DNA from 3 places in the Oceanobacillus sp. NCCP-135 genome. Region 3 is predicted to be linked to each of the others. Evidence: predicted binding sites of a transcription regulator. Region 3 holds the regulator's gene; each other region holds the start of a gene.

Region 1 (3,294 bases), on a different contig from region 3:
TCTTTTGATCATGTTTGCATCCAACTCGAAAGGCATTTTCACCTTTTTGAAGAAATTTGCAATCCTTTTAACTTTTGGTGTATCCATTCCTTCCTTTTCACCAAAACAAAGGATGCCAAAATTATCATAGGTCTGCTTATTACCTTCTTTGACAGCATCCATGCCTTGTGCAACGCAATAGATGATTTTATCGAATCCATAATAGGTACCAATTTTCTCTTCACTTGAAATGCCATTTAATGTGGATAGAAAGATTGTGTTATCGCCAACTTGGTTTTCTACGGCCTTGATGGCATCTTGAAGTCCGTTGTATTTTACAGCAAAAATAATTAAATCTGCCGGTTCTACAGATTCTTCAGGGGTTATAAATTGAAATTCACAACGCTCCCCATTACAGTAAATTCCTTCCTTTGTATACATTTCTATTCGATCCTTATCAGCAATAATTCGTAAATTCTCTTTCGGTATTTGTTTGGACAAATGATGTCCATATAAAATCCCCAAAGCTCCTAATCCGATAATAGAAACATTTTTAATTTCCATAAAATAACTCCCCCTTATTTTTTAGAAATATGAGAATTTATCAATATGTTGATGTAATTATATCATTATTATTGGAACGAGGGGACTAAGGAACCTTGTCCCCCATTTATGACAGCATAACTTAGGAGGCAGATTAACCATCACGCCTTATGCCCACCAATTTTTCCACTCCGATCTAACGTAATCCCTGCATCTGTATAGCTGGACGCACGCAGAATTGCAGTTGATCCAAACCGGTCGCGAATGGTGTCCATCACATAACCGATATCATTTTTCTTGGTACGATCTTCAAACAAATCCAACTGTGTTTCTCCTTTTTCGTATAAATTATCTAAAGTTACATATACACGTCGTATGTTACTTTCTCCATCATAAAACTGGTCGAAAATTTGCCTGCATATATGATACATATCCATTGTTATATTTGTAGGAATGTTAATTGATCTGGAGCGGGCAAATCCACCGCTTGTTTCTTTTGAATAGGATATCCCAAGGTGAATGGTTTTTCCTACTTTATCTGCAGTTCTCGCTCTACGACATACTTCTTCACAAAGATCAAGGATACAAACGGCTACTTCTTCACTAGAATAATCACGCAGTAAAGAAATTCCGTGTCCGAATCCTTTTTGTTCTGTCTTTATAAAATCACCGAAAACAGGACTTAGATCAATTCCCCAGGCGTGCCAATATAATTGTTCTCCCATGACGCCAAAGCGTTTTTTTAGATATTTTAAATTAAATCTTGCGAGCTGACCTAGTGTGACGATTCCCATGCGATTGAGGTTTCGCTTCATCCTGCTGCCAATGCCCCAAATATCTTCAACCGCGAATGGCCATAGCTTTTCTTTTACATCCTCGTATTTGCATTCGGCAATACCTGTTTTTTTACCGTGTAAATCCATGACTACTTTTGCCAGGAATTTATTATCACCAATACCAATGGAAGAAGTGATTCCGAAGTTCTCCAGAATATCCTGCTTGATTTTTTTAGCGACTTCCCAGCGATCACCAAAAAGTTTCTGCAGCCCATTTACTGTTACCCAGACTTCATCAACAGAATACTGGTGAATGGCTTCCTTTGGTGCATACTGATTAATCAGTTTTGTGATTTCAACAGAAACTTGGAGATAGTCAGCCATATGGGCAGGAACGATATGAATATCCGGATCATTTGGCAACTCAAAATAACGACTGACATTACTAATCCCGTGTTTTCTTTTTAGCTCCGGAGATGCGGCCAGAACAATACTTCCCGACCTGCTTGGGTCACCAACGACGGCGAGCAGTGTTTTCATCGGATCCAGTCCTAATTTAACGGCTTCCACACTCGCATAGAACGAACGCATATCGATACAAAGTACATCATTGCGAGGATACGAGGAGTAATCCATGTAACTACACCACCTTAAAGGAACGTTTGTTCTAATTATATGCAGTCTTTGAAAAAATATCAATGGAAATTAATTCATGTACCATATTGTCCTATTTATTTAATAATGATAAAAATTATTCTTGTAAGTCATAACTAAGTATATTATCATTTAGTTTATAATAACTATCTGAAATGAATGAATAATTTGCGTATTTTTAAAAATTTAAAGGGAGTTGACAAAGATGATTTCTGCATTAACCCCACTTGACTGGAAACGCAGAGCAGTAAAATATTATCCGCAAAAAACAGCTATTGGATGGCAGGTATTTCTCAGTGGGGAGTCTTGAATCTCCGTTTAGGAAAAAGCTATGTGAATCATTAGGTATTCCACATATGATTGATTTGGCTGAAAGTACAAAAACTGAAGACATCCAAATATTTAAAATAGCTGTAACAGAAGTATTTCTGGAAAAAACATATGATGAGTGGATGGAAATATTTAGTAATGTTGATGCATGTGTCGAACCTGTCCTTACATTTTCTGAAGCTGCTGGGCATCCACAAATTAAAGCCCGGAATATGGTTGTTGATATTCCTAAGGATGATGGAACTTATCAAAAACAAATCGCCTCTCCAATTAAATCAACAGTCTATAACCAGAAATACAAACACGTTGGAGGAAAACGAGGAGAAAATACGGTAGATGTCTTAAAGCAGATTGGTATGGATGAGAATCAAATCAAAGAATTAATTGAAAAAGACTTATTTGGAAAGACAGAAATCAAAAAATAAAAGGCCAGTTATTCGGAAGTTATGAATGAGGCTCTTTTTGCCCCTTGACGACTGCACTTTGTTCGCCACACCAAAATACTAAGACTGCGCACTGCTCGCCCTATCGAAGCCAATTGTTGTTTTTTTTGAACATTGATAGCATTCCTAAAAGACGACATGACTAGAAATGATAGCAGGTGCGTTTATTATGTGATAAAACTACATATGATCTTCTTGTTCCTTTATTTCAAAGTGCTTGCAGGTACTGGGCAAGCATACAATTACCGACAAATTCTCAAGTAAAAACTATCCCCCTTATAAAATCACACCGTTCACCTAATTAGAGATTAATGGTAAAATAACACATAAGTTGATTTTTGAAAAGTAAGGGGTGAATCCTCTGTTAGCGTTTATTTTGCTAATTCTATCTTATTTATTGGGTGGGTTGAATGGAGCTTACTATGTAGGAAAGTTGGCTGCCAACCAGGATATAAGGGAGTTTGGAAGCGCTAATGCCGGAGCGAGAAATGCAGGAAGAGTGTTTGGGTGTTCTGCCTTTATCTATACGGTAATTATTGATGCTTTAAAAACAATTCTCCCATTACTTG
Region 2 (3,294 bases), on a different contig from region 3:
AAAGCCATCAATGCAATAGCAAGAATAATATTTAACCAGCTCAGGTAGCGGATACCCCGGTTAATGCCTGTAGAAGCAGAAAGCATAAATAACCCTGTGATAACTAAAATAACAATGAGATTGGTACCCAGTGTATTTGGAATTCCTTCAAAGGTATAGTTTAACCCAGCTGTAATCTGTGTTGCACCAAGTCCAAGCGATGTTGCAATACCAAATACAGTAGCAAAAACGGCCAGTGTATCAATGGCAATACCCAAGCCCGACTTAGATCGTTCGCCGATCAGTGGCGCAAAAGCGGAACTGATCAAAGCAGGAGCCCGGTGGCGAAATTTAAAATAAGCCAGTGTCAATGCAAGCACTGCATATGTAGCCCATGGATGGAATCCCCAATGGAATAAGGTGTACTGCATGGACTCTTCTGCAGCAGCTATCGATTCAGGTGCAGCAGCAGGAGGTGAGTAATAATGTGTTAGAGGTTCTGTCACACCATAGAATACGAGACCGACCCCCATGCCAGCGGTGAATAGAAATGCAAACCAGGTAAAATAACTATACTCCGGCTTATCATCAGGCTTTCCAAGCTTGATTTTTCCAAATGGCCCGAAGATCAAAAACAGTGCAAGCAAAACAAACCCTGTAGTAACCAATAAATAAAACCAGCCAAATGTCTCTGAAATAAAACCGTCAATCAAGCCTAATACATATTCAACATTCGATGGGAAAAAAGCTCCCCAAATAATAAATACAGATATCAATGCAATAGATACCCAAAAAACGGATGTAACTGCTTTGAATTTAATAATAAGACCTCCCTATGTTTTTTTCGCAGGCTAAGAAAGTATAAAACTTTCTTAGCCTGTGGACTCCGATGATTCGCTCCACCTTAAAGATTTACATAAGTGCAACTAGTGCTTTCGCCTACAAATGTTTTCTAATCAAAACGTTTGTAGTATAACATGAACAGATAATATGTCAATTTTTTCTATATGATGACAAACTCCATAATTTCGTTTGTTGGCTTTTAAAAGCACTTCTCACCGGTTAGTGTTTGAAATCAGACCATCCATTTACAACACTATTCATTTATACTACTTCCTGCATCGTTGCTTGATTATACCCTTCTTTTTATAACATTAATCATAGTCTTTGGTAAAACATTCCGCCTTGTAGCCTCACATTGTTGCACCAGCATTGCTATTTACTCCCAATCCAATTTTATTTCCAGTAACACATTCCTCATGGCTTTAATAATTGTCGATGCAAGGTACGTTTAGTTTGTCCAAGCTGGCAAATTATAATTACAAACTCCAATAAGATGTTGGATCTATGTCATTATTTCATAGACAAAACAGTTAAGTTCAGAAGTGAATTGTATTTCTAATAAATTGAATTTGAAATAAGGTTGGATATAATATTTAGGAGCTAATGGCTATTTACTTAATGGTTTTTTTATCAATGAATTCTGTGGTTCTACAAATAAATAATATAATTCTTAAAACATACATCGAGGAACATTTGTTCTCAATGTGTGTAAAATATGGTATACTATAGATGAAAAATTAAAAAATGGGAGAAGTCAAATGAAATTAATATTAGCTGAAAAACCCTCAGTTGCTAAGAACATAGCTGATGCACTTAAAATAAAAACAAAATATGACGGTTATTATGAAGGAAATAACTATATCATCACATGGGCATTTGGTCATCTCGTTGAGCTATATGATGCCAAAGATTATGACAGTAAGATGGCACGCTGGAAAATGGATAACTTTCCATTTATTCCGGATGAATTTAAATATAAAGTAAAAAGCAATCCGAGGAATAGGCAATATCCGGATAGTGGGGTTCAAAAGCAGTTAAAAACAATCCATACATTAATGAAACGAAATGACGTTAAGATGATCATTTCAGCCTGTGATTATGATAGAGAAGGCCAGCTGATTGGTGACAGTATTATCTATCGAGGTGGCAGACCTAACAAGCAAGTATCTCGTTTACTTCTTAATGAATGGACACCGAAAGAAGTGCTTCAGGGACTTGAGAATATTAATTCCAATGAAACGATGAAGCCTTTAAGAGATGCGGGGATAAGCAGACAATGGGCCGACTGGGTTATCGGAATTAACTTAACTTCTGTCGCTACATTGAAATATCAGAAGGGAAAAGGTAAAGCACTGAATATTGGCAGGGTTCTGCTTCCAACGTTAAAAATCATTTATGATCGTGATAAGGAAATTGAAAACTTTAAACCAGAGGATTATTTTAAACTGATCGCAGTCTTTCAAACGCAGGACGAAAAAGAATACGAAGGTACATATATAGAAGAAAATCGGGAAAAGTTTAAAGAAAAAGAAACATTAGAGGCAGTCCATCAAGCTCTTCAAAACAAACGAGGAATAATCATCGATAAGCAGGTGGAGAAGAAAAAGGAATTTCCCCCATTTCTATTTAATCTATCTAATCTACAAGGGTATATAACGAACAAATACACGGGCTGGACCTCAGATAAAGTACTAAAAGTCGCACAATCACTTTATGAGAAAAAATTAATTACCTATCCAAGAACCTCAAGTATTGCTTTGGAAGAGAGCTTGGTTGGCAAAACAGCAAACGTATTAAAGGCACATGCGGAAGACCTTCCATACAAAGATGAAATAAATTTCATGAAAACCAAAAGGGTATTTAATAATGCAAAGGTGGAAAGTCATAGTGCGATCATTCCTACCTATTTAAAACCAAAACGTCTATCAGCAGATGAACAAGTCGTTTATACAGCAATTAAGAATCGGTTTATCATGCAGTTCATGCCAATTGCTGAATATGAAGAAACAAAATTAACTACAAAAGTGGATGGTTTAGCAGGAGTCTTTTCATCAAAAGGTAAGGTGCAGCTGGTTGAAGGCTGGAAAAAGGTTGACAAGATTCAGTCCAAAGATACTATTTTACCTTTAGTCCATGTTAATGATCATGTTAGCTTACTAGATTCAAAGGTTACAACACACGTGACTAAACCCCCTAAGCACCATACGGAAAGAACATTATTACGTGTAATGGAAACGTGCGGGAAAAGCTATAAGGAAGAAGAAAGTGAAGAGATAATGGGAAGTATTCTAGCTGGATTCAGCATTGGAACTGCGGCTACAAGAGCGGAAACGATTAAGAAATTAAAAAATGTTGGCTATATCACAGCACAAGGGAAAAATCTATTGTCAACAGATCTTGGTAGAAGGCTTGTTGAAACATTTCCTGTACAAAATTTACTCGATCTTGAATTTACCGGACGTTTAGAAAAAG
Region 3 (3,294 bases):
ATTCCGGAAAAAGAAAAATCCCTGATGGATCACCTTTGGATTTTGTTCCTAAACGTTGGCAAAAACATGTTTTTGATGATGAAGGTAACATTAACCGTCAATATTATGAAATGGCTGCTTTAACAGAACTCAAAAACTATATCCGATCTGGTGATGTTTGGGTTGAAGGCAGTCGATTACATAAGGACTTTGAAGAATATTTAGTGTCAAAGGACGATTGGGAAAAAGCAAAGGTTAAAGGGAATAAGATAGCTGTAAAAGTAAGTTTTGATCAGTATATACAGGAAAGAATGGAAACTTTAAATACTAAACTACATTGGATTTCAAAAAACATTGACAAGGTCGAAAGTATCAACATTGAAAAACAAAAAATACATGTTGAGAGACTACAAGCAGATACTCCCGAAGAATCTAGAAACTTTAGCTTATCTCTTTATAATATGCTTCCAAGGGTTAAACTCACTGATTTATTAATGGAAGTTGCTGAATGGACTGGATTTGAAGAATCATTTGTTCACGCTTCTTCAAATCACCCACCTAAGGGTGAGGAAAAATCCATAGTAATGGCTGCCTTGATGGCGATGGGTACGAATATTGGACTAACTAAAATGGCAGAAGCAACGCCTGATATTTCATATCGCCAGATGGCTAATGTTATGCAATGGAGATTACATGAAGATGCAATGACACGGGCCCAAGCTACACTGGTAAACTACCAACACCGTCTATCCTTGGCTTCATATTGGGGAGATGGATCAACATCCTCTTCGGATGGTATGCGTGTACCTGTTGGTGTATCATCATTACATGCAGATTCAAACCCGCATTATGGAACTGGGAAAGGGACAACAATTTACCGTTTTACAAGTGATCAATTTTCTTCATTTTATGCAAAAGTTATTAATACGAATGCCAGAGATGCTGTACATGTGATAGATGGATTATTACATCATGAATCTGACCTTACAATAGAAGAGCATTACACTGATACAGCCGGATACACGGATCAGGTTTTCGGATTAAGTCATTTGTTAGGATTTCGTTTTGCACCTAGGCTAAGAGATATAAGTGACACAAAATTATATACCATTTCTTCCCCCAAAGATTTTCCAAACATAAAAGGCATACTTCAGGGTAAGATTAACACAAACGTTATTAAAGAAAATTTTGATGATGTATTAAGGCTGGCGCATTCAATTCGGGAAGGAAGAGTTTCTGGATCATTAATCATGGGGAAGTTAGGTTCATATGCAAGGCAAAACAAAGTAGCCACAGCCCTTCGAGAGATTGGGAGAATTGAAAAAACAATTTTTATTCTTGATTATATTACAAATGAAACATTAAGAAGAAGGATACATCGTGGGCTAAATAAAGGTGAAGCCATGAATGGATTGGCTAGGGCTTTATTCTTTGGTAAACGTGGTGAATTCAGAGAGCGAGGCATACAAGATCAACTCCAAAGAGCTAGTGCATTAAATATATTAATCAATGCAATAAGCTTATGGAACACTGTATATTTGGGTGAAGTGACAAAAGAGTTTAAGAAAAAGGATGTTCTAAAAGAAAATTTACTTCCACACATTTCACCTTTAGGATGGGGACATATTAATTTTCTTGGGGAATATAAATTTGATTCGAATAGCTTGCCAGGGAATTCTCTAAGATCATTGAATAAAAGTTAAATTAAAGTATAAGCCAAATTCCCTAACGTACAGGTATTTGGCTATATTTATGTCAAAATGTGCTTAGCGTACAAAATTTCCGAAATGTTGGCGGTACCCCTGAGAGTGAATTTTATAACTGGAAATAAATAAAAAGCTGCCAAATGGCAGCTTTTTTAATGAATATTTCTATATAACCCAATGACTTTCCCCAAAATGGTTACATTCTGGTAAATCAATGGTTCCATTGTGGCGTTCTCAGGCTGCAAGCGAATATGGTTCTTTTCTTTAAAGAAACGTTTTACAGTCGCTTCATTTTCTTCGGTCATTGCTACAACAATATCGCTGTTATCAGCAGTGTATTGTTGTTTCACAATTACCATATCTCCATTTAGAATTCCAGCTTCAATCATACTCTCACCATCAATGACCAGAACAAATAGATTATCATCCGGCCCGGCACTTGAAACTGGTATTGGAATAAATTCCTCTATATTTTCCACGGCTGTTATTGGCAGCCCCGCTGTAACTTTTCCAATTACAGGAGCATATCTTGCTTCTTCCTTAGGGATATTACTATCCTCTGATAAGTCAAGAATTTCAATTGCCCTAGGTTTCGTAGGGTCTCTCCTGATATAGCCCTTACTTTCAATTCTAGCAAGATGGCCATGCACAGTAGAGCTTGAAGCAAGTCCGACCGCCACTGCTATTTCACGGACGGATGGTGGATACCCTTTCTCCTTTACCTGATCTTTAATAAAATCAAGAATCATTTGTTGCCTTTTAGAAAGTTTAGTCATCTATTAAACACCTCGCACATAGGATTTATTAATGATAGTTTACCATCATAATCCAATAAAAGCAAACATTCGTTCGAAAATCTATTGACAGGATCATACGTTCGTGGCATACTAAATATATCGAACAAAAGTTCTAAACTTAAAAAAGGAAGGATAGATAATATGTTTGAAAAAATGACAAAAACAGATGCATTTTATTTAGTTGCCTTTGCATTAACTTTAGGATTTTTATGTTTTTCCATGATAATTAGCGGATAATTGGGTGAAGGGGATCTTATTTTGAAAGCCATTATATATTGTCGTGTCAGTACAGATAAAAAAGCACAGGAAACATCTTTAGCCAGACAAAAGCAAGAATTAGTAAAAATGGCGGAAAGATATAATTTTCAAGTTGTGGAATGTATCGAGGAGCAGATGAGCGGATTTGAGATAGATCGTGAGGGGATTTTTCGAATGCTTGACTACTTTTCAGAGAGTAAAGCAGAATGTTTATTAATTCAGGATGAAACCAGACTAGGCCGTGGAAATACAAAAATTGCTTTATTTCATCAGTTGCAAAAATTAAATATACCTATATATACTGCGCTCCATAACGGGGAATTGGAGCTTTCAGACTCAGATTCAATGGTGCTGCAAATTGTAGGTATTGTTGAAGAATATCAAAGAAAAATTCATAATGCGAAAATTAGAAGAGGAATGAAAAAAGCAATTGCAGAAGGATACGAGCCCAGGAAGAATCTATCTAATCAGCATAAAGCACCTGGAAGAGAAAGAGTTGACTTTCCTATTGATGAAGTCGTTCGCTTAAGACAAAATAACCTAACCTTTGAGGA

What was found. Region 3 encodes LexA, which represses DNA repair genes until DNA is damaged. Its sites were predicted from a motif close to CGAACATATGTTCG; they were not measured.
Region 1: a site for LexA is predicted at 1,954-1,967, ahead of AC6HVZ_RS00605 (DNA polymerase IV). Genes of this name have one in related genera too.
Region 2: a site for LexA is predicted at 1,509-1,522, ahead of AC6HVZ_RS00650 (DNA topoisomerase). Genes of this name have one in related genera too.

Annotation. Positions count from the first base shown of each region.
Region 1 is NZ_BAAKSZ010000001.1:138,005-141,298, forward strand. It holds gene AC6HVZ_RS00600 (ketopantoate reductase family protein) at 1-543, opposite strand, end outside; gene AC6HVZ_RS00605 (DNA polymerase IV) at 684-1,934, opposite strand; gene AC6HVZ_RS00610 (CoA transferase) at 2,249-2,707, shown strand; gene AC6HVZ_RS00615 (glycerol-3-phosphate acyltransferase) at 3,078-3,294, shown strand, end outside.
Region 2 is NZ_BAAKSZ010000001.1:147,912-151,205, forward strand. It holds gene AC6HVZ_RS00645 (BCCT family transporter) at 1-803, opposite strand, end outside; gene AC6HVZ_RS00650 (DNA topoisomerase) at 1,581-3,294, shown strand, end outside.
Region 3 is NZ_BAAKSZ010000002.1:2,015-5,308, forward strand. It holds gene AC6HVZ_RS01675 (Tn3 family transposase) at 1-1,682, shown strand, start outside; gene lexA (transcriptional repressor LexA) at 1,838-2,461, opposite strand; gene AC6HVZ_RS01685 (YneB family resolvase-like protein) at 2,741-3,294, shown strand, end outside.